One region of the Spongiibacter sp. C9W genome, then DNA from elsewhere that is predicted to be linked to it. Evidence: predicted binding sites of a transcription regulator. Region 1 holds the regulator's gene; each other region holds the start of a gene.
The links. Region 1 encodes sigma-54, which starts transcription at its own class of promoters, with help from an activator protein. Its sites were predicted from a motif close to TGGCACANNNNTTGCNNT; they were not measured.
Positions count from the first base shown of each region.

Region 2: a site for sigma-54 is predicted at 6,563-6,580, ahead of AC2Q8J_RS06520 (polysaccharide biosynthesis/export family protein). Genes of this name have one in related genera too.
Region 3: a site for sigma-54 is predicted at 3,765-3,782, ahead of AC2Q8J_RS06560 (sugar transferase). Genes of this name have one in related genera too.

Region 1 is NZ_CM170672.1:2,895,993-2,905,913, reverse strand. It holds gene AC2Q8J_RS13825 (KpsF/GutQ family sugar-phosphate isomerase) at 1-229, shown strand, start outside; gene AC2Q8J_RS13820 (KdsC family phosphatase) at 243-764, shown strand; gene lptC (LPS export ABC transporter periplasmic protein LptC) at 765-1,337, shown strand; gene lptA (lipopolysaccharide transport periplasmic protein LptA) at 1,324-1,881, shown strand; gene lptB (LPS export ABC transporter ATP-binding protein) at 1,883-2,608, shown strand; gene AC2Q8J_RS13800 (RNA polymerase factor sigma-54) at 2,752-4,245, shown strand; gene hpf (ribosome hibernation-promoting factor, HPF/YfiA family) at 4,315-4,602, shown strand; gene ptsN (PTS IIA-like nitrogen regulatory protein PtsN) at 4,632-5,081, shown strand; gene rapZ (RNase adapter RapZ) at 5,084-5,941, shown strand; gene AC2Q8J_RS13780 (HPr family phosphocarrier protein) at 5,960-6,229, shown strand; gene mgtE (magnesium transporter) at 6,360-7,718, shown strand; gene yjgA (ribosome biogenesis factor YjgA) at 7,756-8,280, shown strand; gene AC2Q8J_RS13765 (carbon-nitrogen hydrolase family protein) at 8,283-9,092, opposite strand; gene AC2Q8J_RS13760 (YhdP family protein) at 9,089-9,921, opposite strand, start outside.
Region 2 is NZ_CM170672.1:1,358,218-1,368,138, forward strand. It holds gene AC2Q8J_RS06500 (sigma-54-dependent transcriptional regulator) at 1-1,131, opposite strand, end outside; gene AC2Q8J_RS06505 (response regulator) at 1,168-1,947, opposite strand; gene AC2Q8J_RS06510 (response regulator) at 2,232-4,955, shown strand; gene AC2Q8J_RS06515 (WecB/TagA/CpsF family glycosyltransferase) at 5,161-6,402, shown strand; gene AC2Q8J_RS06520 (polysaccharide biosynthesis/export family protein) at 6,643-7,920, shown strand; gene AC2Q8J_RS06525 (GumC family protein) at 7,942-9,348, shown strand; gene AC2Q8J_RS06530 (O-antigen ligase family protein) at 9,288-9,921, shown strand, end outside.
Region 3 is NZ_CM170672.1:1,370,455-1,380,375, forward strand. It holds gene AC2Q8J_RS06540 (glycosyltransferase family 2 protein) at 1-411, shown strand, start outside; gene AC2Q8J_RS06545 (glycosyltransferase family protein) at 451-1,245, opposite strand; gene AC2Q8J_RS06550 (hypothetical protein) at 1,238-1,891, opposite strand; gene AC2Q8J_RS06555 (glycosyltransferase family 2 protein) at 1,964-2,980, opposite strand; gene AC2Q8J_RS06560 (sugar transferase) at 3,040-3,729, opposite strand; gene AC2Q8J_RS06565 (oligosaccharide flippase family protein) at 3,967-5,214, opposite strand; gene AC2Q8J_RS06570 (DMT family transporter) at 5,518-6,489, shown strand; gene AC2Q8J_RS06575 (hypothetical protein) at 6,578-6,994, shown strand; gene AC2Q8J_RS06580 (hypothetical protein) at 7,113-7,238, shown strand; gene AC2Q8J_RS06585 (nitroreductase family deazaflavin-dependent oxidoreductase) at 7,284-7,778, opposite strand; gene AC2Q8J_RS06590 (acyltransferase) at 7,835-8,728, opposite strand; gene AC2Q8J_RS06595 (LysR substrate-binding domain-containing protein) at 8,857-9,738, opposite strand; gene AC2Q8J_RS06600 (acetoacetate--CoA ligase) at 9,848-9,921, shown strand, end outside.

The DNA of each region.
Region 1 (9,921 bases):
AGACGGCGACTTGCGGCGCGCGATCGACCGCGGCATTGACATTCACCAGGCGAAAATAGACGACGTGATGACCGCCAACTGCCGCAGCATCAAGCCCGGCACACTGGCCGCAGAAGCACTGCGCATTATGGAAGATAATAAAATCACCGTCTTGGTCGCTCTGGACGATCACGCAAAACCAGTAGGCGTGATCCACACCCACGACCTGCTTAAAGCCGGCGTCGCCTAAAACAGGGAACACCATGCAAACCATTCTCGAAAAAGCAAAAACGGTCACCCTACTGGCAATGGATGTCGACGGCGTACTGACCAATGGCAGCCTCTACTTTGGCAATAGCGGCGAGGAAATGAAAGCGTTCAGCATCCTTGACGGGCTGGGTATTAAACTGCTGCGCGACGCCGGCATCCGCCCCGCCATAATCACCGGCAGAACCTCTGAACTGCTGCTGCGACGCGCGCGAGAACTGAGCATCGAGTTAATCTACCAAGGCAGGGAAGACAAAGGCACGGCACTCGAAGAACTGCGCCAAGACCTAAAGCTAAGCTACGATCAAATCGCCTACGTGGGTGACGATTTACCCGACTTAGCCGCGATTCGAGCAGCGGGCCTGGGCATTACCGTCGCCAATGGTCACCACTTCGTCGCTCGCCATGCCGACTGGCAAACGCGTGCCGCAGGGGGCAGTGGCGCTGTGAGAGAGATCGCCGAGCTTATTTTGATGTCTCAAGGCAAGCTCAACGACGCACTTGAGCAGTTCCTGTAAATGGCTGCGCCGTCATTCAATATCAACGCTGCATCGGTCCTATCGGTACTGGCCGCTATCGCGGGCACCGTGATCTACCTCACGCAATTTAGTGAGAGCGGGAAATTGAGCCTGACTGACAGCTTCGAAGCCATCCCCGATGTTGACTCCCACCTCCAGGGCATCGAAGGCTCGAAATATCGCCAAGACGGCAATGTGGCATACCGGTGGCGCGCCGACAGTGCCGAACGCATGATTTCCTCGGGCAACATCCAGCTCAATCAGCCCTTCTACATCGGCAATATCGGCGAGCAGCGGCCGTGGACGGCGCAAGCCATTACCGGCACACTGTCACAAAATGGCCAACAACTGCAGTTGCGTGGCAGTGTTGTTGTTGAAGACTTAATTCGCGAAGCGCAAATCCACACAGAGCAACTCAGCATTGACCTGGAGCAAAGCCTGGTTGCGACGGATCAGCCACTGCGACTGCAACTACCCAATGGCGAAACCCAGTCGGAGGGCATGACGGCCGACCTCGTTAACGAGAAAGTCGAGCTGCTCGCGAAGGTAAAAGGACACTATGAACCGCAATAATCTACGCACCTTCGCTATTAGCGCCCTGCTCTGCCTCGCCAGCAGCGTGCACGGCTTGCCCGATGACCGCCGCCAGGCCATCAACCTCAGCTCAGATAAAGCCACCTATGAAAACAATCGCGGCATTTACACGGGCAACGTCAATATGTCGCAGGGCAGCCTGATTATTCGCGCAGACAAGCTGATTATTGTCGAGGCTGACAGAAAAGTAACCAAGGTTATTGCCCATGGCAGCCCCGCCCATTTTGAGCAACAACCCCGCGCCGGGGAAGGCGTCGTGGTCGCCAGTGCCCGACTCATAGAATACAGCCTAAATGCCGAGGAAATCCTGCTGCAAAAAGATGCCACCATCCGACATCAAGGCTCCAAGATCAGTGGCGATCGCATTGTATACAGCGGGCGCAAGCAAATGGTCATTGCCGATGGTGGCAGCCACAAACTCGATGGCAGGGTACAAATGACCCTACAGCCTCAGCAGGGCGTGAGTGATACCGATAGCCCCGCGCCAAGCACCACCCCCGACACCCCGGAGACTCCCCGCTAACATGCCCGTATTGAAAGCCAGCAACCTCGCTAAAGCCTACAAAGGCAGAGAGGTAATCAAAGACGTCTCCCTGAGTATTAACAGCGGTGAAATAGTCGGCTTGTTGGGTCCCAACGGGGCGGGAAAAACAACCTGTTTTTATATGATCGTCGGCATCGTCAACGCCGACCGCGGCCGCATTCAGCTCGACGACAAAGACCTGACACCGCTTTCCATCCAAGGTCGGGCCAAACACGGCGTTGGCTACCTCCCTCAGGAAGCATCCATATTTCGGAAGCTGAGCGTCGCTGACAACATCATGGCGATATTGGAGACCCGCAGCGACCTGAATCGCAAGCAACGCAAAGAAAAGCTCGATGCACTGCTACAAGAATTTCACATTGCCCATATTCGCCAATCGCCGGGTATGGCGCTCTCGGGCGGGGAACGGCGCAGAGTAGAAATTGCACGAGCACTGGCCACCGAGCCCAGTTTTATTCTGCTCGACGAGCCCTTTGCCGGGGTAGACCCCATATCGGTGAACGATATTCAGCAGATTATTCGCCACCTGCAGGCGCGCGGCATCGGCGTCCTAATTACCGACCACAACGTGCGAGAAACCCTCGATATCTGCGAAAAAGCCTACATAGTTGGCGAAGGTCGCATCGTTGCTGAGGGCAATGCCGAGGCCGTGCTCAACAACCAAATCGTGCGGGACATCTACCTCGGCGACACATTTACCCTTTGATCAAAAAATCGGCACAGCAATTGCTTTAAACGCCTATTGCAGCGGTGCGGCTGCGGGACTACACTGACCCTGAAGCATCGTCGTTTATGGCTACATAACGGCATTTAATCCCTCAGGTATGGTTGTAGTAGAAGTCATTGCCTATGAAACAATCGCTCCAGCTAAAAGTCGGTCAGCAGCTGACCATGACGCCCCAGCTGCAACAGGCGATTCGTTTATTACAGCTCTCCACCCTCGACCTTCAACAGGAAATTCAGTCGGCACTGGACTCCAACCCCCTGCTGGAAGTAGAGGAAGACAGCGACAGCCCGGAACCCCAGAGCAGCAACAGCCAGAGCGAAAGTAACGCCAATGAGGCTGACAGCAAAACGACCTCTGCTGAGGAGGCGCCCAGCAACGACGCTGACAGTGAATGGGCCGAGCGCAGCGACATCCCCGAAGATTTGCCGGTAGACAGCCAGTGGGAAGACGTCTACCAAAGCTCCGCACCAAGCTCCTCCGCGGCCGGTAGCGCCGACGACGACTACAACAATGACTATCGCCACGGCAGCTCAGAGTCGCTCCAGGACCACCTGCGCTGGCAACTCAACCTCAGCCGGCTCTCAGAACTTGACCGCATCGTCGCTGATGCCATCATCGACGCGATCGATGAAAAAGGGCGGCTCACCGTCAGCCCCGAAGAGCTGGTGGACGCCTTCGACGACGACAATATCGAAATAGAAGAAGTGAATGCAGTCCTTCACCTCATCCAGCAGTTTGACCCCCCAGGTGTTGGCGGCCAGGACCTTCAAGAATGCTTGCTGATTCAACTTCGACAGCTCTCCCCAGACACCCCATACTTGGCTGAAGCGCTGCAGATTGTCGAGCAACATATGCCGCAGCTCGGCAACCGTGATTACAACCAAATCATGCGTCGCTGCCGGCTAAAAGAAGACCAACTGCGCGACACCCTGGCACTCATTCAAACGCTGAACCCCACTCCCGGTGACTGCGTGGGCAACGACGAAACGGAGTATGTGGTACCAGACGTATTCGTCAGCAAAAAAGAAGGCCGCTGGCTGGTTGAGTTAAACCCGGACATTGCCCCGAAAATACAAATTAACAGCCACTACGCATCGCTCGCCAAAGACAGCGGCACCAGCAGCGACAAAGACTATATTCGCGACAACCTCCAGGAAGCGCGCTGGTTCATTAAAAGTCTGCAGAGCCGCAACGAAACACTGATGAAAGTCGCCACCAAAATTGTTGAGTATCAGCGCGGATTCCTGGAGTACGGCGACGAAGCGATGAAACCGCTAGTGCTCCACGATATCGCCGATGCAGTGAGCATGCATGAATCGACGATCTCACGGGTTACCACGCAAAAATATATGCATACCCCGAGAGGCATCTACGAACTCAAATATTTTTTCTCCAGCCACGTCTCGACCGATACCGGAGGAGAATGCTCCTCCACGGCGATTCGTGCACTAATCAAAAAATTAATTGCCGCAGAAAATCCCAAGAAACCGCTAAGCGACAGCAAAATCACCCAACTGTTGGCCGAGCAAGGCATCAAAGTTGCCCGGCGAACCATTGCAAAGTACAGGGAATCACTAGTCATTCCGCCCTCTAACGAACGGAAAAGACTGGTCTAATAAGGCCCCAAAAGGCCCAAACAACGCGCCGGGAGGCGCCGGATGTTCTCAGCGATGAAGGAGCAAGATATGCAAATAACCGTCAGTGGTCACCATGTTGAAGTTACCCCGGCACTTCGCGATTACGTCAACAACAAACTCGCCAAGCTGCAACGGCACTTCGACAATATCACCAATACCGACGTTACCTTGTCAGTAGAAAAGCTGGTTCAAAAAGCTGAAGCCACCGTACATGTGGCCGGCGCCGATCTGTTCGCCACCTGTGAATCAGAGGATATGTACGCGGCCATCGACAGCCTCACCGACAAGCTCGATCGCCAGCTTATTAAACACAAGGAGAAAAACCTGGGCCACTAAAGGCCCGGGGATGTTCCGGAAACGTAAACATGACCCTTGATTCAATACTCAGCCCCGGACGTACCCACTGCGGTACGTCTGTGGGCAGCAAGAAACGCCTACTGGAACAAATTTCTATTTTTGTCAGTGAGGATAATGCGCAATTCAACGCCGACGAACTGTTCAACGAACTGCTCGCCCGCGAGCGACTCGGAAGCACCGGTATCGGGCACGGGGTTGCGATTCCCCACTGTCGCAGCCAGCAGTGCACCGAAATTACCGGCATGCTGCTTAAACTTGCCGAGCCTATCGACTTCGAAGCGATAGACGACCAACCCGTGGACTTAGTGTTTGCGTTGATCGTTCCTGCCGAAGCACACGACGAACACATTAAAGTATTGGCAAGCTTGGCCAACGCCTTCAACGATGACGCTTTCCGCCAGCAGCTTCGCAGCGCAGACAGCGACAGCAGTCTTTATGAACGTGCGGTAGCGAGCTAGGCGTGAAGCTTATTATTCTCAGCGGCCGCTCAGGTTCGGGCAAAAGCACGGCGCTGCACCAGCTCGAAGACGAAGGCTTTTACGCCATCGACAACCTGCCGGTGTCACTGCTGCCCGCACTCGTTACCGAACTCTCTCAAAGCACACTGAAAGTTCATCAGCAGGTTGCTGTCTGTATCGATGCGAGAAACTCACAAACAGAGCTCGCCCGCTTCCAAGAACTGTGCAAACAAGTTCGAAGCCTGGCCAGCTTGCGTATTCTTTTTTTGGATGCCAGCGACGACAAGCTCATTAAGCGTTTTAGCGAGACCCGCCGACGGCATCCGCTGAGCACCGACTCCCAGCCGCTTAGCGACGCGATAAAGCAAGAGTCTGCGCTGTTGGAGCCCATTGTCGCAGAGGCATCGCTGACCATCGATAGTAGCGACATGACTGTGCATCAATTGCGCGCCACCATACGTGACCGCGTTCTCGGCGTCGACGCTAGCCGCATGGCATTACAGCTAAAGTCCTTTGGCTTTAAGCGCGGCCTGCCCATTGATGCCGACCAGGTCTACGACCTGCGCATGCTCCCCAACCCTCACTGGGACGAGGCGCTGCGCAGCCTTAGCGGCCGCGACGAGGCCGTTCAGCACTTCCTAGATGCCCAGCCGCAAGTCCAACAGATGTATAACGACATACTCACTTACCTGCTGCGCTGGCTGCCTGAGATAGAATCTGCCGGTCGCAGCTACTTCACCATCGCGATCGGTTGCACGGGTGGACAACATCGCTCAGTATACATGGCCGAAAAGCTGGCTAAGGCGCTTCGCGACACCTGTCCTGGCCTGCAAGTTCGCCACCGCGAACTTCAGCACTAACCTGGGCTGGACAAGGCGATGCAAGAAATCCAAATTCCTATCATCAATAAACTCGGCCTTCACGCCCGTGCTGCGTCCAAATTCGTGACCACCAGCACCGCATTTGCCTCTCGCATTCAGGTGTCGGCGGGGCAGCAATGGGTCGACGGAAAAAGTATCATGTCGGTAATGATGCTCGCGGCCAGCAAAGGCATGACACTGCATATTCGCTGCGAAGGGGAAGACGAACAAGCCGCCCTCGACGCTCTCGTCGACTTGATCGAACGCCGCTTTGACGAAGGCGAATAAATCAAATACTGCGCATTTCAGCGCGATTTCGCCCGTCTGCAATTGTTGCCCAGCGAAGATTAAAGGATAATTCTCGCCACACTGTGTGACTGCTATCCAGCAGAAAGCCGAACGCAACGCAGAGAGCTATATGGCCCAAACCGCAGAAAAGCCCCAAGCTGAAAGCCGCCTAGAGCTACTGAATGAAGCTCTGGGCTCCGGCGCGTTTCTGCAAATTCGGCGTATGCTCAACGGCCTGCCTCCCGTCGATGCCGCCCACCTTATTGAGTCGACACCGCAAAAAGTACGGGGCGTGCTGTGGCAACTTGTCGATACCGAAAATGAGGGTGACATTCTCCAGCACCTGAGCGACGAGGTGCAGAGTCAGTTCCTGCGGCACATGGATGCCGAGGAAGTCGCCGCGATCACCGAGGGTCTCGAAACCGACGATATCGCCGATATACTCCAGCAACTTCCGGACCGCGTGATTCGCGAAGTGCTGGAGTCGATGGACCATCAAGACCGGGTGCGTGTGGAGCACATACTGTCCTACGACGAGGACAGTGCCGGTGGTCTGATGAACACCGACACCATCACTGTAAGGCCGAACATCACCCTGGATGTCGCGCTGCGTTACCTGCGGCGGCACGAAGAGCTTCCCGCAATGACCGATAGCCTGCTGGTCGTTAACCGTAATGACCAGTTCATTGGCTCACTGTCGCTGCGGAAACTGCTGGTCTCGGATCCCAGCGTTACCGTTCGTGAAATCATGGACACCGAAGTTGAGCCCATTGTGGCGTCCATGCCTGCGCGCGATGTTGCCAACCTCTTCGAGCGGCGGGACTGGGTCAGTGCCCCCGTGGTCGACGACAATCAATTGCTCCTTGGCCGAATCACCATCGATGACGTCGTCGATGTTATCCGCGAAGAGTCCGACCACTCACTGATGAGTATGGCCGGTCTGGATGAAGACGAAGACACCTTTGCATCGGTAATGACCACCGCGCCGCGCCGCGCCATTTGGCTCGGCATCAATTTGTTAACGGCCTTTATTGCCTCCGGTGTTATCAACCTTTTTGAAGGCACTATTGAAAAAGTCGTCGCACTGGCCGTACTCATGCCCATTGTCGCGAGCATGGGCGGTGTCGCCGGCACACAAACCTTAACCGTGGTGATTCGCGGGATGGCCCTTGGCCATATCAGCCGCAATAACAGTCGCTGGCTGATCAATCGAGAGGTTCTGGTAGGACTCATGAACGGGCTGCTGTGGGCACTCATTGTCGCGCTGGCCGCCAGTTACTGGTTTAACGACCCCTTAATCGGCGCCATTATCGCCGCCGCCATGGTAATTAACCTGATCACCGCATCACTGGCCGGCGCCATTTTGCCGCTGGTAATGAAGGCGCTAAACATCGATCCCGCGTTAGCTGGCGGCGTTGTGTTAACCACGGTTACCGATGTTGTCGGCTTTATGTCCTTCCTCGGATTAGCCACGTATTTTTACGCTTGAGTTCCACTCAAGCCAAGCCGATAGAGCAACCGTTATTGTGACCGATATAGACGATCAAGAACGCCCGAGTAAAACCGCACTGAAGCGCGAAATGGAAGCCCTGCAAAAACTGGGCAGTCGCCTCGTGGGCTTAAGCAATGCCGACTTGGCCCGGGTTCCCATCAACGATCCCGACCTTGAGGAAGCCATCGCCACGGCGCGGCGGATTAAGAGCCGCGAGGGGCTTCGCCGGCAAATGCAGTACATCGGCAAACTGATGCGCCGCATTGATGCCAGCGGCATTGAAGCCGCCCTGCTTGAACAGGAGCAAGGGCAAAAAGCATTGGCGCGACGCTTTCACGAGCTCGAGGACTTGCGAGACGATATGCTAGCTGCTGGCGTCAAGGGCGTCGACGCCGCACTGCAACGTTTCCCCAATGCCGATCGACAGCGACTTCGCCAATTACTCATGCAAGCTGGCAAAGAAAAAACGGCGAATAAGCCGCCCGCAGCAGCGCGCAAGCTCTTTCGCTACCTGCGCGAACTTCAGCAAATTGCCAACGAAGAAGAAAGCCAGGCGTAGAACTAGAATCGCCGGTGTTGCGACACTGGCATTTCTTGACGCAGCGCTCGCTGCGCCGCCATGTCGATGTCAGCTGTCGCAATACCGGCGCCAAAGCCGAGTTCGGCGAGTACGCCCCCCCAGCTGTCAATCACGCAAGAACCTCCAGATGTCTCTCGGCGCGCGCTGTGAACACCACCCTGATTTGCTGCAATAACCGCCACCTGATTTTCAATTGCACGCGCACGCAGCAGTGGTAACCAATGCGCCAGCCCCGTGCGCCGCGTAAACGCCGCCGGTAGCGCCAACAGTTCCATCCCGTCATCAAGCATCAGGCGAAACAACTCGGGAAAGCGCAGGTCGTAACAGACCGCTACGCCAAGCCGCCCCCAGGGGGTATCAATAACGCAGGGCCGCTCTCCGGGGGCGTAGCGTTCCGACTCCCGATAGCGTTGCTGTGCATCGCCAACGTCGGCATCAAACAAATGTAACTTGCGATAATCGGCGACACACTCACCGCTGTCATTGAAGACCAGCGAGCTGGCATAACAACGACCATCCGCCGCAGGCAGTGGCAGCGTTCCCGCGACAATCCACATCCCCAAACGTTTAGCCTGCTCGGCCAGCCGTCCCCGTATCGCTGCGTACTGTTGCTCCTGGCATGCCAATTCGGCCAGCGCTGACCCACTGTCAAAACAGGCAAAATTTTCTGGCAGCACCGCCAGCTGCACTCCCTGACGAGAGGCCTTCTCCAGATGCTCCAACGCGTCATTCAGGTTGACGCTCACCGCTGCGCCGGACACCATTTGCACCGCTGAGACACGAAGACTCATGGCGCAACCTGCGATGGCGTCTCTTGCCCCTTCAACTCAGTGGGTGAGACGTCAAAAATCTTTTTGAAGGAGAGTTCAGGCTGTTGAACAGTGCCCCGAATGTCATACACCGCACTGGAGAAGCTATCGACTTGCTCTTCGAACACTTTGGTTACCACATACGCTCCCGCAGCCGCCGGCAAGCCGCCAACCAGCGCCGCGACCCAGGGCAGGTTACTGCCAACAGGCAACGTGGCAACCAGGCGCATATCTAAGGCCTCCGACACGAGGTCAATATTACCGCTCATCTGAAAACGGCTCGACGGCCCGCTGACTTCCAGTGGCTGGGTTAGCACCAATCGTTGCTGACCAAAGCCCAGTTCACCGCGCATGTCGTCAAAATGTACGCCTTTGCGGAAGACATCTCGAAAATCAAATTTCAAGCGGCGCACAATATTGGTCATATTAAAAATACCCAACACGCGCAATGCGCCACTGGCCGCATCTGAGGTCTTTAAAAACCGACCATTCTTTAAGGCAAATTTCACTCTTCCCTGACTCGCGCTCATCGCCCATTGGTCCGGTGAGCCTGGCCAGCTAACATTGATATCAAAGCCGCCGGAGCGCGTCTCTAGAGAGCGCTCATAACCGAGCGAGCTGAGCACTTTGCCCATATCGCGAACCGCAAATTTGCCCTTGAGCTGAGAGCCTCGGCGACCATTTTCCTGATACCACCAATGCAAAGCGTTTTGCCTGCTGGCGTCGCCCAGGTCGATGCCCAACACTTGCCCACGCAGGGCTAAGAAATGCGCGCCAAACAGGTCTGTGCGAAGGTCAAAACCGACACGGC
Region 2 (9,921 bases), 1.5 Mb from region 1:
ATTTTCGATAACATTTTGTAATTGGCGAATGTTGCCAGGCCACTCGTAGCTGAGTAACAGCTCCATCGCCGCATCGGTAAACCCACGAAATACTTTGTTATTTGCCGCGGACTTCTCTGCCAGAAAATGCGTCGCCAAGGCGATAATATCCCTGCCCCTATCACGCAAGGGCGGCAACTTAACCGGAATAACATTTAAACGATAATAGAGGTCTTCCCTGAACTGCCCCTGCCGAACAGCGTCTTCTGGGTCGCGGTTTGTGGCGCACACAATGCGTATATCTGAGTGCATCATTTTTTGGCCACCGACTCGACTAAACGTCCCGGTTTGCAAAAAGCGCAGCAGTTTTGCTTGCAAGGCCAAATCCATTTCGCCGATCTCGTCGAGAAACAGGGTGCCACCATTGGCTAACTCGGCCGCACCCTTGCGCTGAGACACCGCGCCGCTGAAGGCGCCTTTTTCATGGCCAAAAATTTCCGACTCGAATAACTCAGCGGGGATCGCCGCGCAGTTAACGGGAATAAACGGCCCGGAAGCGCGCGAGCTGGCATCGTGCAGCGCTTGCGCACACACTTCCTTGCCGGTGCCACTTTCGCCGGTGACAAACACACTCGCCTTACTGCGGGCCGCGCTGTCGAGAAGCTGATAAATGCTCTCCATTACCGAGGACTCGCCGACAAAATGCTCTCGTACAGCTCGGATTGGCCGGGGTTTTGATGCCGCCGAGGCACCACCAGTGCCTTGTCCCTGATCTAGGGTAGACTGCTGCGCGGCATCGGCAACGGCGGCGATCAGTCTGTCCTTGGAAAACGGCTTTTCTATAAAATCGAAGCCGCCATCGCGCATCGCCTCAACGGCGATATCGATGGAGCTGTTAGCGGTAATAATGATCACCGGAATATCGGCACGCGCTTTGGTAAAGCGCATTACCTCCATACCACTGATGTCGGGTAGGCAGACATCCTGCACCAAGATATCTGGCATCTTTTCCTTGATAGCTACCAGGGCGGAATGGCCGTCAATAAAATGCGACACCGCATAACCAGCGGCCTCAAGGTAACTGCTATAAAGGGCCCCGCTGGACACACTGTCTTCCACAACATATACCAGCTTTTGCGATCCCTCAGACATTGAATGCCCTCCGCAGATTTTTAAAAAATAACACGACTACAGCAGCTCTACCTGAACTTTCTGACGTGTTTCATGACACACCGCCAGCAACTGTTCGGCAAGCTCGATGATTTGCTCTCGGCCACTTGGTGGCGTTTCATTGATATAGCGGGCCAGACACGACAGGCGCTTGGCGCCGTACAACTCCGCCGAGTTTTTTAGAATATGCGCAACGGCCATTACTTCAGTCTCTGAATTATGATCGATGGCGGTACTCAAACGCGCCGACAATACTGATAATTCGTCAATAAACAGCCCAAACAAACGCGCAACCGTCGCCGGGTCGAACTGTTCCTGCATATCGCGATGCACTGCCACATCGAGCAACGTTTCGTCACCGCCGAAGCCGGCTATGTCATCGCCCTTTACGGATGACTCACTATCGCCCGATTCGCTCAGTACGGACACCAGCGCCAGCTTACTGACCGGCTTCGCCAACATCGCGTCAAAGCCCGCTGCATCCATTACCGCGCGGTGCCCGCTCCCTTGTTCGCCACTGAGCGAAATAATCATGGCGTGCTGGTTAGGGCCCGACTCCCCTCGCAGCGCAACGCATATCGCCGACCCCTGCAGCCCCGGCATGTGCTCGTCTAACAACAGTGCGTCATAACGTTCGTGTTGCGCTTTTGCCAGTGCGCTGTTTCCATCATTGGCGGTGTCGCAGATGATGCCCTCAGCCTCTAGCATGGCCTTTACTGCCAATAAGCCGGGCAAGCTATCATCGGCGACCAAGACTTTGCGTGTCTCTGGTGAGTGGCTTTGCGGTCGGGCCATCATTTTTTACCTCTGCGCTGCGGTGGCGAAAATAATTTTCTCCCTTGACCACGCAATATCGGCACCAAGTACTTACAACAGCAACTTTGCTATAACTATCATGTTGTTAGCCTGCTTTGCGGCGAACGACAGCCAGAACAGCGACAATTTTTATCACCAACATCCTATATTGCTTTGCAAAATGCAAACTGTTCTGCAACTCAGCAATATGGCCAGCCAAGCGGAAATTGACTGCGCCGACCAGATATCAAATACTCAGACTACCTTTCGCGACTACGTAAATGCTTATGACTGACGATCGTCCCTCAAAACAGCCGCAGGCTGGCAGCAGAAGTATTGAAAGCTGGGCTGAATTTGAGATCGACCACGAGGGCACCATTACCCGCATTCTGCACCGCGGCCCTATCGATACACTTCGGTCTCTCGCGTCAGTCAGTCCGGGAGACAAACTACGTGACCGCCTGCCCAGTGCTGCGCTGCATTCACTCAAATCCGGGGCGGCGGCTGGCGTCGCATCGCGAAGCTTTGCCGCAACCATGGATGGCGAGCCGCTTATCCTCCACCTTACGGCCTCTGATGAGCCGTCGGGGCGTTTTCTACTGACGATTTACCCCGATCGATTGGGGCTGAGTCGTATTCAACGCCAGCAAAAGCACCTGGAAATCATCTCCCGTTCACTGTACGAGTCCAGCCTCGACGCCATCATTACCATTGATGACACGAGCGTCATCCATGAATTTGGCAGCTCAGCGGAACAACTCTTTGGCTATACCCGGGAAGAGGTGGTTGGTAAACATGTGGCGGACATCGTCATTCCCCACGGCATGAGAAAATCTCACAACGAGGGCATGGACAACTTCAATAAGACCCGGCAGGGGCCTGTGCTGAATACGCGGATAGAAGTAGAAGCTATCCGGCGAGATGGCAGCCTCTTCCCCTGCGAGCTAACCGTTGTTCCCACTGCCGAATTCGAAGGGCAAACCTTCTTTACCGCAACCATTCGAGACATTACAACGCGGATAGAGCGGGAAAAAGCACTTACTCAGGCAAGGGAAACCGCGGTTGCAAGCAGTAAGGCTAAATCCCGCTTTCTCGCGCATATGAGCCACGAGATTCGCTCGCCCCTGAACGCCGTTATTGGCTGTATGGACCTGTTGCTTGAAGGCGATTTATCCACCGAGCAACGCATGCTGGCAGAGACCTCACTTGCGGCAGGCAATAGTTTATTAAGCGTCATTGAAGACGTATTGGACTTTTCAAAAATCGAGTCCGGACAACAAGAAATTCACTCCAGCAAGTTCAGCTTATTAGAGCAATGTGAGCGCGTGATGGAGGTATCAACCATTCGCGCGGTAAATAAAGATATCGAGATCTCCGCCTGCATCGACCCCCGCATACCGAAAACGGTAATCAGTGACCTGAGCTTTGTACGGCGTATCGTCACCAACCTTCTCGATAACGCGATTAAGTTCACTGACTCTGGCGGCGTAAATCTAAAAATCTCTCAAACCGATGAAAAACTGGCTGACGGCCGACTCGGGCTGGTACTTGAAGTGCGCGATTCGGGGGTTGGGATTTCAGAAGAGGATCAAGAGAAGTTATTTAATGAATTCTCTCAAGTAGATAATAGTGACAGCGCCGTTCACGGTGGCACGGGCCTTGGCTTAGTCATATGTAAAAAACTGACTGAATTGCTCGACGGTCGAATCTCGCTGACGAGCAAAAAAGGCGAAGGCTGCCGGTTCCGCGTTGAGATACCGGTCAATGCAAGCAACACTAACCTCCCCAGCCTGGCAAAGCCAAAACGCGCAACAGGCAAGCTGTTTTTGCGGAGCGACAACAAAACACTGCTTGCCAGCATACTGCAACAAGCGGACTGGCTGGGCATAGAAGCCGTCGCAATTCGTGCCTTAGAGAACCTTCCGAAATTATCTGCACGCGACATACTGATCGTGGACATGCGCTGCTTTGCCACACCGGAAAAATTGAGCACGTTATTGATGGCGCAGCAGATCCCCATTCAACAAGTGGTGCTGTACAACCGCAATTTTTCGGCGGAACTCTTGCAACACAGCAGCAAGGCCGGCTTCCAACATATGATGTATCGCCCCTTTCGGCCGAGCCAGCTCCTTGCCATTCTCGACGGCGACGCCGAATCGGAGCCCGCCAATGAACACATCACCGACGAAATAAACCCAAGCCGGCACAAGCTCCTACTCGCAGAGGATAACGAAGCGAACCAGTTAGTCGCGAAGACTCTGTTGTTGCGCGCCGGCTATCAAGTCGACATCGTCGCCAACGGCATTGAGGCATTAATGGCCGTAACCAGTGGCCGCTACGACTTGGTGCTAATGGACTTGCGTATGCCTGAAATGGACGGTTTAGAGGCAACCCGACACATCCGCCAATTGCCCGGTAAAGAGCGCAACACCCCAATTATCGCAATGACCGCCAATGCCTTCGATACCGATGTAAAGCGCTGTGAAGACGCGGGCATGGATGGTTTCCTGTCTAAACCGGTAAACCGCGATGAATTGCTGAACACACTTGAGTCCTGGCTGCCTGTTGAACAAACCGCTGCGTCCAGTTCCCAAGATGACGCGGGCAACACCGCAACACTCACTGCAGCGCTGTATGCCGCGGAGATAGACACCACGATCCTTGAACAACTCATTGTCGATACAGGGTTAGAGACCGCGCTCATTATTTTAAAAATGGTCGTGGAGCAGCTTGATAAGTTGCAGTCTCTGACAGCAGCGATTGCGGACTCCGCCGATCAACCAGCACTTGCCGGGCTTCGCGACGCCGTACACTCCGCAAAAAGTAATCTTGGTTATTGCGGCGCAACGTCGTTGCAGGACTATTGTTTGCATATCGAAAAATGCTGCGATGCTGAAAATACCCAACTTCTTATGGAGCTACTTTCGGTATCCGGCGAGAAATTCTCGTCAGGCAAAGAAGCCCTCCATCATGCCATCGCTGAGTTAGAAGCGCGGTCAGTCTCAGCCTAATGTTTCGCGCAGTGCGGCTTAGCATCACCGGCAAGCCAGTTGCATTGCAAAATGCAAATCATGCTGGCTATCGAACCACTCTCTGCGCCGTTAAAAACCCACCTAACCCTTTGGCAATCACTTATAAATCATAGACTTAAAATAATTTTACGCGCCTGGCACAGGCATTGCCCCTTTAGCTCTAAACAGCCGAGAGGATGCCAGCATGCGCCATCACACCGTTTACAACAAATCGCTCAGCGCCCAGCCACGCTGTGTAAAAAAAACAGACCGTATATTGGCAGTGGCAGCCGCGTTAGCCTTCGCTCCGTGGCTTTTCGTTCATAGCCTTTTTCGCCTGATTAAAGGCAAAAAAATCGTTGACCGCGTCACCTTGCACAGCGCTGCTGGTGATGGCGTGCCCGCCTTACTGCTGCACGATCAGGTAAATCTCAGTCGCCTGCCGTTGCTCCTAAACGTTATTAAAGGCGAGCTGGCACTGGTCGGTTACCGAGCGCGCACCGAGCAAGAGCCCGCTGCAGCGGGTACCGAAACCCTGAATCCAGGTATGTTTTCACTGTTCGAACTGCGACGAATTTCTGGTATCGACTTTATCGACGAAGAGGCCTGCAATCTCGAATACGCCGACAAGCAGGGATTCAAAACAGACGCTGCCATCATCGGCAAATCGCTGCTGGCGGGACTGCTGTACAACGGCGGCAAAGCCCTGAAAGACGTCGACAGTTTTACGATTTTTGGCGTAAACATCGCCAACATCTCAATGGAAAACGCACTTTCGGTGATTAATAAGCACGTGACACATCGACATCGTGCGACAGTTTTCTTCGCGAACGCCCACACCTTAAATCTCGCCTACAACAACAGCGAACTGCGATCACAACTGAATCAAGCAGACTATATGCTGCCCGATGGCAGCGGTATCGAAATGGCCTGTCGGCGCAACGGTATTCGCCGTAAGGGCAATATAAACGGCACCGATATGCTGCCTTTGCTGTGCGAACAACTCGCCCAACACGGCCAGCGCCTGTTCATGCTCGGCGGTGAAGACGGAATTGCCGATGCCGCGATGCAGGCAATGTTGAAGCAACAGCCACACTTGCGAAGCGCCGGCACACAGCACGGCTATTTCGACAAACAGCACTGCCAGGACATCGTCGATAAAATTAACGATAGCAGGGCGGACGTGCTGCTGGTCGGCATGGGTCAACCCCTACAGGAACAGTGGATTCTCGCGCACCGGGAGCAACTGAATAGCCCAGTCGTCATCGCCGTTGGCGGCTTGTTCGACTTCTATGCCGAGAAGGTCTCCCGGGCGCCCCTGTGGCTGCGTGAGTTGGGTATGGAATGGATTTGGCGGCTACTACAAGAACCGGGCCGGATGTGGAAGCGCTACATCATTGGCAACCCTCTGTTTCTAATCAGGCTGCGGCAGGCCAGCCAGAGCTAAGGATCGCACCACATCGTATACCGCCACTGCGGTGGCGCACCCTCCAGCAATATGATTCGCAAAATGCAAACGCAAGGCACGATTTGCATTTTGCAATTTCCCGCCCTCGACAAAAAACACTATCCTACTGTTTTTAAAGCATATTTTTATTCACGCCAGCTGGCACGCCACCTGCAATATTCAAGATATGCCGTCTCACAATAGCAGTGAGATCAACCTAATCAGCAGCAGGAAAGCGCTATGAACATTGCCAAATGGACCCTATCTGCACACCGCCTTTTCACGCCGCGACGCTGCCGTCGCGCCGTCCTCGCCAGTGTCGCATTAACACTGGCGGCCTGTGCGTCGATGCCGGATATTTCGACAAGCCTGCCTGAGCGCGACAAGTCAGAGGTGGAACAACGCCACGAATTTAGCAGTCGCATGGCGGTGAATACCTGCTCGACCGATGGCAGCGGCATGGCGCTGAACAGTGCGGACTATCGTGTCGATGAACCCTTAGCACAGCAGTGGCGAAATCCCGGTACCCCGCGATCGTTAAACAGCCAAGGCCGGCGCTTGCTGCCACTGTCACCCGGCGACAGGATCGAAATTCGCATCCATGAAGGGGAGGAGTTCAGCGGCGAGTACTTGGTTAACCACGATGGCAATATTGAGCTTCCCTACCTCGCTCCGGTGCAGGTGGTTGGACTGGACACCGAAGAAGTGGAGAACCGCCTGCGCATCATGCTGGTTGCCCAACAAATGTTTCTCGCCCACACCCTTCACATCAGTGTGCGCCCGCTTCAGTGGGCCCCCATTATGGTTTCGGTGTCAGGCGCTGTATTTGAGCCTGGCCGCGTACTCATCAACGACCTGATTCCCGCGCAGACCGACGACAGTAAAATTCGCATCAGCGGCGACTACCCCACCAAACGCTACCTCAGTGAAGCCATACGCGCAGCAGCGGGTGCACGCCCTGACGCGCGTGTAGACAAAGTTCTGCTGATTCGCGACGGCTGGCAGCAAGAAATCAATCTCGCAGGGATATTTTCGGGCCAGCACACCCACGACGTGCCGTTGATTGCAGGCGATCAAGTGATCGTTCCCTCAGCAGGCTGCATGCAAGCCGAGCTGATTCGCCCGAGTCAAATCACGCCAAAGGGAATACGGGTGTTCATTTCAAATTTGACCAATCCAGCAAGCAACAACGCCTCTGCGGCAGTGGGCAAGTACAGCAGCAGCATGCCCTACGGCACTCGGTTACATCAGGCGGTGGTATCGGGCAACTGCAGTGGCGGCACGCAATTCACCAATGCCTCACGCTACGTCGTGTTGGTGGGCACTAACCCCATCAGTGGCGAGAGCGAAATTATGAAACGCAATGTCGAAGAACTGCTGCGCAATCCAGATTCCGACGATATCAATCCCTATTTACTACCCAACGACACCGTTAGCTGCTATGACTCTACAATAGGGAATTGGCGTGATATCGCCAGAGCGATTGTCGACGTCGCCACTCCCTTTTCACTCTTTTGATCTGCGCGGCTGAGAAGTGACATGACACCGACGATACAGCCAAATCAAGAGCTGCAACTCTACAAGGCGCCCGCTGACAAACCGCGCTGGACGCGATACATCGTGGTGGGGGTGATCTCCTTTGCAATGATTTGGGGAATGGTATTTCTCTACATTGCCTCGGCGCCCCAGTACGTCAGTAAATTCGCGTTTATGCTGCCGGGCAAGGCAGTATCCACCAAAGTTAATTTGGAAAGCATCGGTGAGGCCAGCAGCAGTAGTAGCTCACCGTTTGGCACCAGGGGTGTTAACCCGAGAGTGAATTACAAGGAAATCCTGCTGAGCACCAGCGTGATTGGTGGCGCGGCGAAAGCCCTGAATATCGACTACGCGGATTTTCGCAAGCCTGTGGTAAAGCTCGTAGACGAGACCACCATTATCCAAGTGGCAACCAAAGCGGGCTCTCCCCGCCTCGCACAGGACCAGGCACAGGCGCTAATTTCGGCATTTAACACCCGAATAGAAATCCTCCGCGCTGATGAGCTCGACCGCCGCGAGGCAGGTATTGCGCAAGCGCTAAAAAGCTATAAAGAGCGATTGGAAGCCGCGCAACGCGCCTTAGTATTGCACAAGCAAAGCTCTGAATATGTGTCTGGCCGTCAGTATGAAGAGCTCAGCCTGCGCCTAGAGCGTTTGAAAGAGGAGCAAGTACGAGCCGAGGCCGAGCGCGACCGAGTCAGCAATTACGTCGACCAACTTTCTCGCAACTTAGGCATTACTCCGCAGCTGGCAGCGAGCGCGTTTATCCTGAATGCCGACCAACAGTTTCGGGAGCATTTAGAAAATTATCAAAACGCGACAACCACGCTGGCGGTGTATCGCTCAAAGTGGGGACAGGCTCACCCTCAGGTGGTAAAAGAAAGCGCGAGACAAGACAACACGCTCAAAGCCCTGCAACAGCGCAGCTTAGAATTGGTCGGCCACAACGACATGGGCACCATCAAGCTGATCAGCATGAATGATGCAGGCAAACAGAGTGCTCTCTTTCAAGATTTGCTGGTGTCATTCGCCAAAATTGAAGGCCTCATTGGCAAAATTCAACAGCTCTCAAGCGCTATCACGAAGCATGGCCTGAACTTAAAGCGCTACGCTGAAGAGGCAGCAATCCTTGAGAACCTAGAGCGCGACTATCAAATAGCCGAAGCGGTTTATACCTCGGCGATCACGCAGATCGATACCAGCAAAACCGATATCTTTGCGTCCTACCCGCTAATTCAGGTACTTGCAGCCCCTTCTCTTCCCAGCCAACCGGCGTCACCCAATAAATTACTGGCCATTATTGGCGGTGTGCTGGGTAGCGGCATGGCCTTATTCGGATTATTTCTTCTGTGGAAACGCAAGCAATTGCTCCAGAAAATATTATCGAAAAGTGGATTTGGTACGCTCTAATTCTTACCTATCCCTTTTACGCCCTCGGCGCGGTATACATTATCGCGCCGGTGCTCGGTTGGGTTCTGCTCGGCTACTGGGCCTACAACCTGTGGCTACCTGCGCCGATGCGCGCCAGATCAATTCAGGTTGAACCGCACCCCGTTGTTATACTGTGGGTTGTCGCCATGCTGGTGATGGAAGTGGCCTTGATTATGGGGCATTTGGATTTCTATCTCGGCCTACCCGCGATGATCAAGTCCACGATCGGCTGGGCAAAAGGCTGGGCACTGCTGGCCATTTTCATACTAATTGGCGCCACCTTACCTATCCGTGCAGAGCTGGTTTATCGCGCCTGCTGCGTTATTTGCCTGCATACGCTGTTGTTAATTCCGCTATTTGTTATCGCCGCGTATACCCCCATTCCCGGCACTATTTATATCTCGCCACTCAAAGCAATTGGTGGCCCCGGCCCAGAGTTCTTCGAGTTCCAGCTCTATGGCATTAACCCCGAATCCCTCGGCCCCCGCTGGCGCTTTTTCACCCCCTGGGCACCGGCTGCCGGCCTACTCGCCAATTTCTACTTAGTCTTTG
Region 3 (9,921 bases), 1.5 Mb from region 1:
TGCTGCATTCCAAAATTCGTATTCGAGGAGATTGGTGCATTTCCTTTGCACGAGCCAATGGGAGAAGACCAGGACCTTTGGGTGAGAATCGCCTATAAATACCCAATGGCCTTTTCCCGGTCATACAAAGCACTCTACCGACAAGATGCCGACAATCGTGCGTGTATTAGTAATCCCCCCGATCAGGAGTGCCCATTCAGCCTGCGCCTGAGAGCCACAGCCGAGGCAAGCAACGATCCGCGAAGCAAGGCAATGCTAAGGCTTACCGCTAACCATATTCTTCACATCGCGCAGCTAAACATACAGGCCGGCGAATATGATAAAGCGCGGGCCTTACTACGTGACAAACGTTGCTGGCTACTGCCAAAACGGAAATTGAAATGGGAACTTGCCTTGCTACTGAAGCGTTAGCCTGCACCGTCCATTGGCGGGCGCTATTTAGCCACGGCGTTATTTTTTGTGGGGCAAACTATTTTCGCAATAAATGTGCGGCGTAATCCGGGAAGTGGCTGTCGACAGCGCACTGGTGCGGGGAAGATTTGTGCGGACAGCTTTGCACAACGCTTCCAGCTGCTGTGAGGGAGAGCCGCCTGATTCAGCCTTTGCGATACTGCGTAACAATCGCATGATTATACGATAGCCATAAAAGCCAATGACTTCGCTTAATCGCGGCTTGAACATGTCGCGCAGCGGGCCAGCGCTGTAGTGGCGAATATAGTCATCCATCTGCGGGCAATAATTATTATTCCAGCGCGACGAGATACGCTGAAAGCGGCTCTCCGTTTTCAGGAAATGAATAATGTGCCCGTTTTCGCCCCAGCCCACCTCATCCTCTTGTGGCAGTGTCATTGTCATTGCAGCGATTACACGGTTTAAAAACGCCAGTGATTCAGGCCCAGCGCGAAATATCAACACCCCCGAATTAACACGACACGAATACCCGTTGGCCGCAAATATCGATTTTCCGACGGACATAGCCTCGCTAAAGTCAGGGGCGTCTGCACGCGGCTGCGCATCGGCATCTATAAACATGACCTCGGCGTAGCCGCATTGCAAGGCGTCTCGAATCAAGTACAACTTTAGCCAGGCCACCTCATTGCACAGCGAGTGCACACTTGGCTTGGTAACAGCTAGGTACTCGGCGCCGACACGCTCGGCGTATTGCCGCTGAGCAGCAATGCACTGCCGATAGCGTAAGTGATAACCGTTAAGGGCCAACGTGAAGATCAAGCGTGGTTTATTCATAGTGGTCGCCCAGAGCCGGTGGAGTACGACGCCCAATATGTGCCGGCTCGCGAATACTGCGGCTGGAAAGTTCTACACAGAACTGACCCCAGAAAAAAATACCCAGCAGTTTCGCTCCCTCCTCTAGCTGCAGTAGCGCAACACCATTGCTGATACCGCTGTCGATCAGTACATCAACGCTAACGGAAATACCCCAGCACATCGCCGCAGTCAGTGCATAGCGTCGCGACCGGCCGACAACCCCGCGAAACAGCCAAAGTAGAAGAAGTGCTAACAAACCCAACGCCGCTTGGAAACAGGCTCGGATAACATCAAGCACAACACTGTCGGTTGTCATCGGCGCAGAGAATAAATCATGCAAAAGCAATAACAGGGTATAACTTGCAAACCAAAAGCTGGCGCTACTGCGACAATGGAAGCGCTCATCCTGCCGCCGCAGATACACCGCAAATAGCAATATGGCGGCACTCATACCCAAGACTATGGTACTGAGTTTCGCCAGCAAACCATCGTACCAATCCGCCTGGCCACTGCCGCCGGTGCGGCCATCTATGAGCGCCTCTGGCGACACGCCCAGGGTATTCGACAGCATCAGTACCGAGAATAAAATCGCCAGGCTCAATGTCAGTGGCCACAAGGAGGGCAAAGCGAGCCACCGCCGATAATGCGGGGCGCGCCTAACAACAAGCTTTGTTAAGGACTCCATTTGTAGGCGCACCTATGACGGCATTGACGACATAATCAGTCGCTCAACGGTGTCGTATCCGCGAGTGGGAAGAATCAGCAACAGCGATGCGCACCCGGCCGTTAGCACCGTTTTTACAGGATCCCTAAGCGAGATCGTCCAGTCACTGCGCAGTGATTTCACCAATAACAGCGCCGCATTCTTCGCATCTCTCGATTGAATGGCACGCCGGCAAAGGTAGCGATACTGGTAGGCACGCGCCAAGCCTTCGTGGTCGTTAAAAAATGATGGCGACAGTGCGCGATTTTTGTCGACATTGCGCTCCCAGGCGGCCAATTGCTTGACCCAGTTCGCCGATAAGCCGTCTCCATTTACGCGGTAGTTCGTTAAGGCCTCCGCCAGCCCCTCGAATCGCCACGACGTCGAGAGCGCAATCCGTAACCAACATTCCACATCCTCGGACTGTCTAAAGGATTCATCGAAGAATTGCGGGTCGCGATGGCCAACAGCGGCGTTCGTGAAGGCGATGTCCTTAAATACGCCTGCGCGGAAGACGGGCGCAGAGCCATTGCCCACCGGGTTTCTACAAAATATATCGACTGCCGTGACGCCCGTTGTTTTCGGGTACTGGCCGATCCCCATATCGACACTGGCTTCGTTCATAAACCGCGATGCACTGTAGCTAACACCGATGTCAGGGTCGGACAGGAGATGATCTACGTGCCTGGCAATTTTCGTTGAATGCCAACTGTCGTCAGCGTCTAGCAGGGCAATAAATTCGCCGTGCGCGTGGCGAATACCGGTATTGCGCGCACCGGCCAAGCCCCTGTTTTCTTGCTGAATAACCACAATGCGCGAGTCCTGGTAGCCCCGCACGATGTCGGCACCGTTGTCCGGAGACCCGTCATCCACCGCAATTATCTCCAGGTGTGGATAGCTCTGCGCAATAACAGAGTCAATACATTCGCGAAGATAGGCCGCTGCGTTATACATTGGAATAACAACGCTTACTAAGGGCTGATCGCGGTGTGCTGAGTGAGTATTTTTCATCGCTGGTTCCTCATTCGCTATTACTGGCAGTGCCGGGCAGATACCCGACAGCCCGCTCTTCAATACGCTCCGCTTCCCGACAACACTGCGGGTACCGTTTTCAACGCTATTCGCAAATCAGTGGCCAGGCTTTGTTGGCGGATATACTGCAGATCCAGCTCCACCTGCTGATCAAAATTCAAATCTGCTCGACCAGACACCTGCCATAGGCCTGAAATTCCAGGTAATGCCTTCAAACGTCCGCGCTGATACTCGCTGTATTGAGCCACTTCTGCAGGCAGTGCCGGGCGAGGGCCGATCATCGACATTTCGCCGCGCAGTACATTAATCAGCTGCGGCAACTCATCGATTGAGTATTTGCGAATAAACTGCCCTACCCGTGTCACGCGAGGGTCGTTTACGAATTTCTTGCAGATACCATCCCGGTCACCTGACATTGATTCCACTTGTCTATGCAGTGCTCTGTCAGTACACATCGACCGAAACTTATAAATTGAAAACTGCTCGCCATTCTTTCCGACACGCTGCTGACGGAAGAAAATTGGGCCGCGGCTTTCAAAAAGAATGGCCGCCGCTGTAACGACGAGTAGCGGTGACAGCAGCAATAGCAATCCGCCACTTAATACAATGTCGTAGCTACGCTTATAACCACTGCGTAGAAATTTCCGCAGAGATAACCCGGCGGGCATGAACAGACTGGAAATAAAAATTAGGTAGGCACTGGAGACCTGATTCTTTATTGCTTGCATATCAATTACCCCATTGGTGTTCGCTTTCCAGGGAAATTGCAACCGCTATGCCAAACAAAAAAATTAAATTAACTTTATGTTTTTATTATGTTTTTATTATGTTTTTTTAAAAATAATCGCTAAAAAACTTTACCGCTACTGCAAAGCTATTCGCATTTTGCAAGGCAGCTTGCCGACTAAAGCGACGATCATCAGGGGAAAATAAAAGACGGGGTAAGCACGCCGAGCGCAGTGGCGCTATGCGGCAGATAAAGGCGCGCGAATAACACCGCGAGGTGCGCGGTGTATCATCACGAGTACCGCCCACGCGCCGCCGAGATAGCAAATAATCATCGCCAGGGCGACGGCTTGCGCTCCCAGAAAACTCGACGCCGCGATCACCGCACAAAACAGCGCGGTGAAGGCCACGGCAATGTGATTTTCACTGCGTAAGTTGTCAGCCGCACGAAAATACATACTGGCAGACTCAAACACCATTCGAGGAACCGCCGACAGACACAAAAGCGCAACAAGCACACTGGCTGGCGCCCATTTCTCGCCGAACAGTAACGGCACGTATAACGGCGCCAATAGTGCCTGGCAAAGAATCACTGGCGCGATGAGTCGCATCGCCGTTTTTAAACTTGCGTAATAACTCGGCTCCAGTGCGCCACCCTCGCGACGGGTATCACACAGTTTCGGCAGCAAGGCCGTATTAAAGCTGTTTGTCAGCGACAGACTGATTCCCAGACCGGCATTGCGCGCAAAGGCATAAAGTCCAAACAGGTCAGCTGGTAACAGGCGGCCGAGGATAAATAAGTCAAATTGACCGCGGCCGTTTTTTAAGCACTCTGCGAGCAATACCCCTCCGGAATAGCGTCGCGCGGTCACCAGTTCCTGCAATGAAAATTGCAGCTTGGGCACCCAGCGGATACGCCGATTAATCACCACTACCCACACCACAGCGGCAAATAACTTGGGCCAAATGACGGACCAGACACCGAATCCGCTCAGCGCCAGTGCGGCACTGATCAAGTTATCCATTGTCACCGTGGCCCCCATAATCAGACCCGCTTCCTTCATGCGGCTATCACGCTGTAAGAGGTTAAATTGAACCATCGCAAAGGGGTAAATTAAGTGACTAAATGCCAGCGCCTGTAACAGCGAGGCCAAAACGGGAGATTGGTAAAGGTCGGCGATAAGGGGGGCGAGGAAAAACTGCAGCGCAAACATCGCGATGCCGATAGACAGGTTAAGCCAAAACACCGTCTGCGAAACCCGCCCCAGTTTGTGCTCCTCAGCTTTGACGATTAGGTTGCCAATGCCATTGGCAGCAAGAATTCTCACAATCTCCGCGGTCGCTAGCGCGAGCGCCGCGAGTCCGTAGTCCTGCAAACTCAAACAGCGAGCCAGGATGAGTGTCGTGATCAATCGCGACACGCGAACCATCAGTTCGCCGGTTGCCAGCCAACTGAGATTACGCCGAAAACTGCTTGCTGATTTCATGCCCTTGCCCTGAAACACCACTAATAAATGACTGGTCCGTTTACTCAGCAAAAGCCAGGCCAACCTTTTCCTGATTAAAAATTGGCGCTAAAGGCCATTACCACGGGCGTTGAACCCGAAACGTCCGGCAAAATGCTAGCCAAGCGCGGATAAATCTGGCTTGATTCGCATTTTGCGAAGCAACCTACAACGCGAACAGGGTCGTATCGACGCAAAGCGTGAAATGCCATTTCGTCTAAGCAGCGATAAGAGTCTGCTAACAGCGTGCTATTCACCCGAGCAAACCTCTATTAGGACGTTCCAATGATTGAAAATACGGCCAATGCATCCAACAAGCTGCCCGCAGATGCCATTTTCATCATCGTTACGCTGTTGGCAGCCATCAGCTGGATCTTCTCCAAGGAAGCCGTCGCCATCATGCCGCCGCTGCTGTTCATGTCGGTACGCTTCCTTATCGCCGCCGTCATTCTGGCGTTGGTGGCAAGAGCGGAGTTGCGGGTTCTCAGCCGCGCGCACTTTATCCGCTGCGTGAAGGTCGGGATGGTCTTTGGCATTGCCATGAGCCTTTGGGTCGAAGGGCTCGCGGCCTCCAACCACGTCGGTGAAGCGGCGTTCATCGTCAGTTTGGGCGTCATTCTAGTGCCGGTCATTGCGGCGCTGTTATTCAAGGAGTCGGTTCCGCGCAGCACCTGGGTCGCGCTGCCAGTTGCCTGTGTTGGGCTCGCCCTCCTTTCTCTGAATCAGCAATTGCGGCTAGAGTTATCGCAACTGCTATTACTCTGTGCTGCGGCGCTATTTGCGCTGTATTTCAATTTGAACACGCGCGCGGCCAACCCGATGTCACGCGCCGATAAACACGGACACGCTCAACACGTTCCGCAGGTGCCAGTATTGGCACTAACGACCTTGGTATTGACCACCGTCGCGGCGGTTACCGGACTACTATCAGCACTGCTCGAGACCTGGCACATCAGCGTATTGGCCGGGCAACCGATGGTCTGGCTATGGGTCACGCTCTCTGCAACCGTTGGCACGGCGCTGCGCTTTTACCTGCAAACCTACGCACAGAGCCTGTCGCCGTATAGCAACGGCGTTATTATCATGGTGCTTGAGCCGGTGTGGACGGCACTGATCGCGGCGGCATGGTTTATGGAGCGCCTTAGTGCAACGCAATTGCTAGGCTGCCTGATGATATTCCTCGCGCTGATGATTACTCGGTGGCGAGCGCTTCAAGGTTTACTGAAATCTGTCTTTCGCAAACGCCGAAGTCCTTAACTCTATCTGCGTTGAGCCGCATCAAGATACTTCCAGCAAAAATGCGCTAAAGTGCGCGTTTACTCACTTGCCGCTGAAGAGATTGTCTATGTCACGAGGCATGAAGATTTACGCGTTTTTTATCGCCGCGCTCGCCCTCACCGTAATGGTAAATATCTTTTACGAGCCCTCGGAGGTTCGCGCATTGAATGCGGTATTGAAGCAAGACGACAAACTCAATAGCTACCCCTACCGCTTTCGCGTTTTAGCGGTAAAAAACGGTGTCGCGGTAATGACGTCACCTCGCTCAGCAGATGTGCCAGTGCCCGTCATCATTAAGGTTATTGACCCTTCTTTGCAGAACGTCTCTGTCAGCGAAGAGCGTTTTTTTGAGGCTCAGCAAATCTTGGCCGACCTGCAAGCCTACGCCAGAGAGCAGGTTATGGCTCAGGAGGGCATCAGCCGCGTTATCTGGAAGCTGGACGAGGAGTGGCTGCTCAGCCACGGCGTTAAACTGCCCCACTAAAACCCTGCGCACACACCTAGTAGCCTGAATATGCTCGACTATACTGTTACTCGTTAGTATCGGTGGGCACACCGTTTTTCCCACCATACTCAGTGGCCTTTAAGCAGAGGAAGACACCATGTCGAAGAAAGCGAAAAAGAAAATCACCAGTCTGAAAAAAGCCATCAAGCAGCGAAAATCGAAAATAGCCAAGCACGAAGGCAAACTCGCCAAACTCAAGAAAAAGCTGAAGAAGGCGGCTTAGCAACAACGGATCAGGGGCGTAAAGCAGCCCCTACCATTGCGCCGTTTATGGCGCTGTCGGCTCGCAACAAAACACGGGGATATCTCGGTCAGTGCGCGCCTGGTATTCATCGAAATCGGGATATAGGCTAACTAAGTGAGGCCAGAGTTCCCGCTTGGTATCAGCGTCCACTTCTCGCGCCGTGTAGGCGAGGCGCTCGCGCCCAACTTGAATCGTAATCGCCGGGTTCGCCTTGATATTGTGATACCACAAAGGGTGCGATGCCATGCCTCCTTGGGAGGCAACCAGCAGCTTCTTGTCACCCAGCGGCAGATGAATCAGTGCGATCTCTCTGGCTTTACCCGTTTTTTTGCCCGTCATACCAACAAGACAAATGGGATAACCGCCGGGAAAGTTTTTCATCAACCTCCCGCCACTTTTCTTATACACCCAGACATTGAAGCGGGTGTAGTGACGCATAACGGTCTTTATTACGCCTGACCAGCTCTCTGGAATACTGGCTACATCCTCGCGTCGTGTTTTTACATAGTCGAATTTCATATTCTGCCTGCCCCTATTTTATTGTTATTGGCCATGGGTCTTTTCACCTCAGAGAGTCATCGGTGAAGCTCTTCCATCAATTGGTCCTTTTCCTTCCACAGTGCGCTAACCCATTGCTGGAACTCATAGCGGAAGTCCTCATCGTCGCTGTAGCTACGACCCAAAAATTCGCTGGGAATCTCTCGTTTCTGCACGCGAACCTTAACGTTATCCACCCGTCCGCAAAGGAAGTCGCCAAAGGACGGCTGTGTGTGGCCGGGGTAAGCAATAGTAATATCGACTAAGGTTTTGACACTTGAGCCCATTGCTCCCACAACAAAGCCGATGCCACCTGCCTTGGGTTTTAGCAGCCATTTATAAGGGGACTGCTGCGCGTCATGTTTGGCAGGGGTATAGCGCGTACCTTCCAGGAAATTGAAGACCGACACGGGTAAATGCTCAAACTTCTCACAGGCGCGGCGGGTGCTTTCAAAGTCTTGGCCACGTTTTTCTGGGTGCTTTTCCAAGTATTCCTTGCTGTAGCGTTTCATAAACGGGAAGTCCAACGCCCACCAGCACAAGCCTATTACCGGCACCCAGATGAGCTCCTGCTTCAGAAAGAACTTGAGCATTGGAATTTTTCGATTCAGCAAATGCTGAAGAATAAAGATATCGGCCCAGGACTGATGATTAGAGGTCACCAGATACCACTGGTCCTTGTCGAGTTGTTCAATACCATCCACTTCCCACTGCCTGCGCTGGGTTAAGCGCATCCACTGAGAGTTGATCGCGATCCACAATTCGGCAATCCACACTGCCGCCGCTGTGCAGCGGCGTTGAAAGCCCACTAGCGGCACAAGAAAGCGCAGTAGCGATACCGCCATCAAAAACGGCGCCAGTACAACGGTATTCATGGCCAACAGGCACGCAGCGAGAAATCCTTTTACCACAGGCGGTAAAAAACTGAGCATCCGTCCTTCCCCTCTATTGTTGTCATCACCCCAGCTATCACCCGAGTTGTCACTGGGTCGCGGCCGTATTTTAGGGTATCCCTGCGGGGGAAGGTAGCGCTGCTAACATCACCCACCTCGGCAAGCCCCTAGCGTTCCATCAATAACGCTCGCATCGCCACTGCTGCGGATGACAGCTGCTGTCGTCGGCGCCTGATAATACCCACTCTGCGCTCGATGCATCGCCCGTTTATCGGCTTACAGCGGGCGCCCAATTGATGCATCTGCTCCTCACACAACGCAGGTACTAGCGCCACCCCCAGACCAGCGGCCACCATTGCACCCACGGTAGTGAGCTGGAACGCCTCAAAGATCGCCGGGGGCGAAAGTGACTCCCTGGCAAGGGCATCTTCGGTCCAGCGGCGGGTGCTGGAGCCCCTGTTCAGGGTAATCACCGTATCGCCGAGCAGGTCTTTTATCCGCAGACGACTGCGCGTCAGTAAGGGGTGTGCCTCTGGCAGTACCGCCACAAAGCGGTCGGTGAAAAGCGCTTCAAATTCCAGCCCTTCACTATCGTCTGGCTCAAAGGCCACGCCAAGTTCAACACGGCCAGCGCGTACCGCTTCAATAAGCTCTTCCATCACAATATCGCGCACCGCGATATCAATATTGGGGAACTGCTGCCGGTAGGTCGCCAACACAGCAGGCAGGCGTGTGCTGGCAAACGAGGGCATTGCCGCGATGGTCAACTTGCCTTGTTGTAAGCTATACAAACGCTGCAAGTCGGTAAAGGCATCGGACCAGTCCCGCAGCAGGCGCTGAGCGGTTGGCAAAAATGCACTGCCCTCGGGGCTTAAACTCAGCGACCGGGTCGAGCGCAGAAACAGGCTTCCACCCACTTCATCCTCGAGGTTCTTCACCGCCATGCTCAGCGCCGGTTGCGATATATTCAATTGCTCACATGCCTGCGCGAAGCTGCCTGTCTCGGCCACAGCAACAAAGGCGCGCAACTGTTTAATACTGACATTCATAAGAAAATATTATTAATTAATAATTATTATCAATTTGATAAAAATATCTCAACAAGGCAGTCTACGTCAATTACCCTATCACTCGCTCCAGCTATAGAGACATCGAATAATGAAGAACTGTCTTTGGGAACCTTCGGCGGCGCGCATTCAGCGCAGCCAATTGAGCCAATTCTTGCAGCAGCT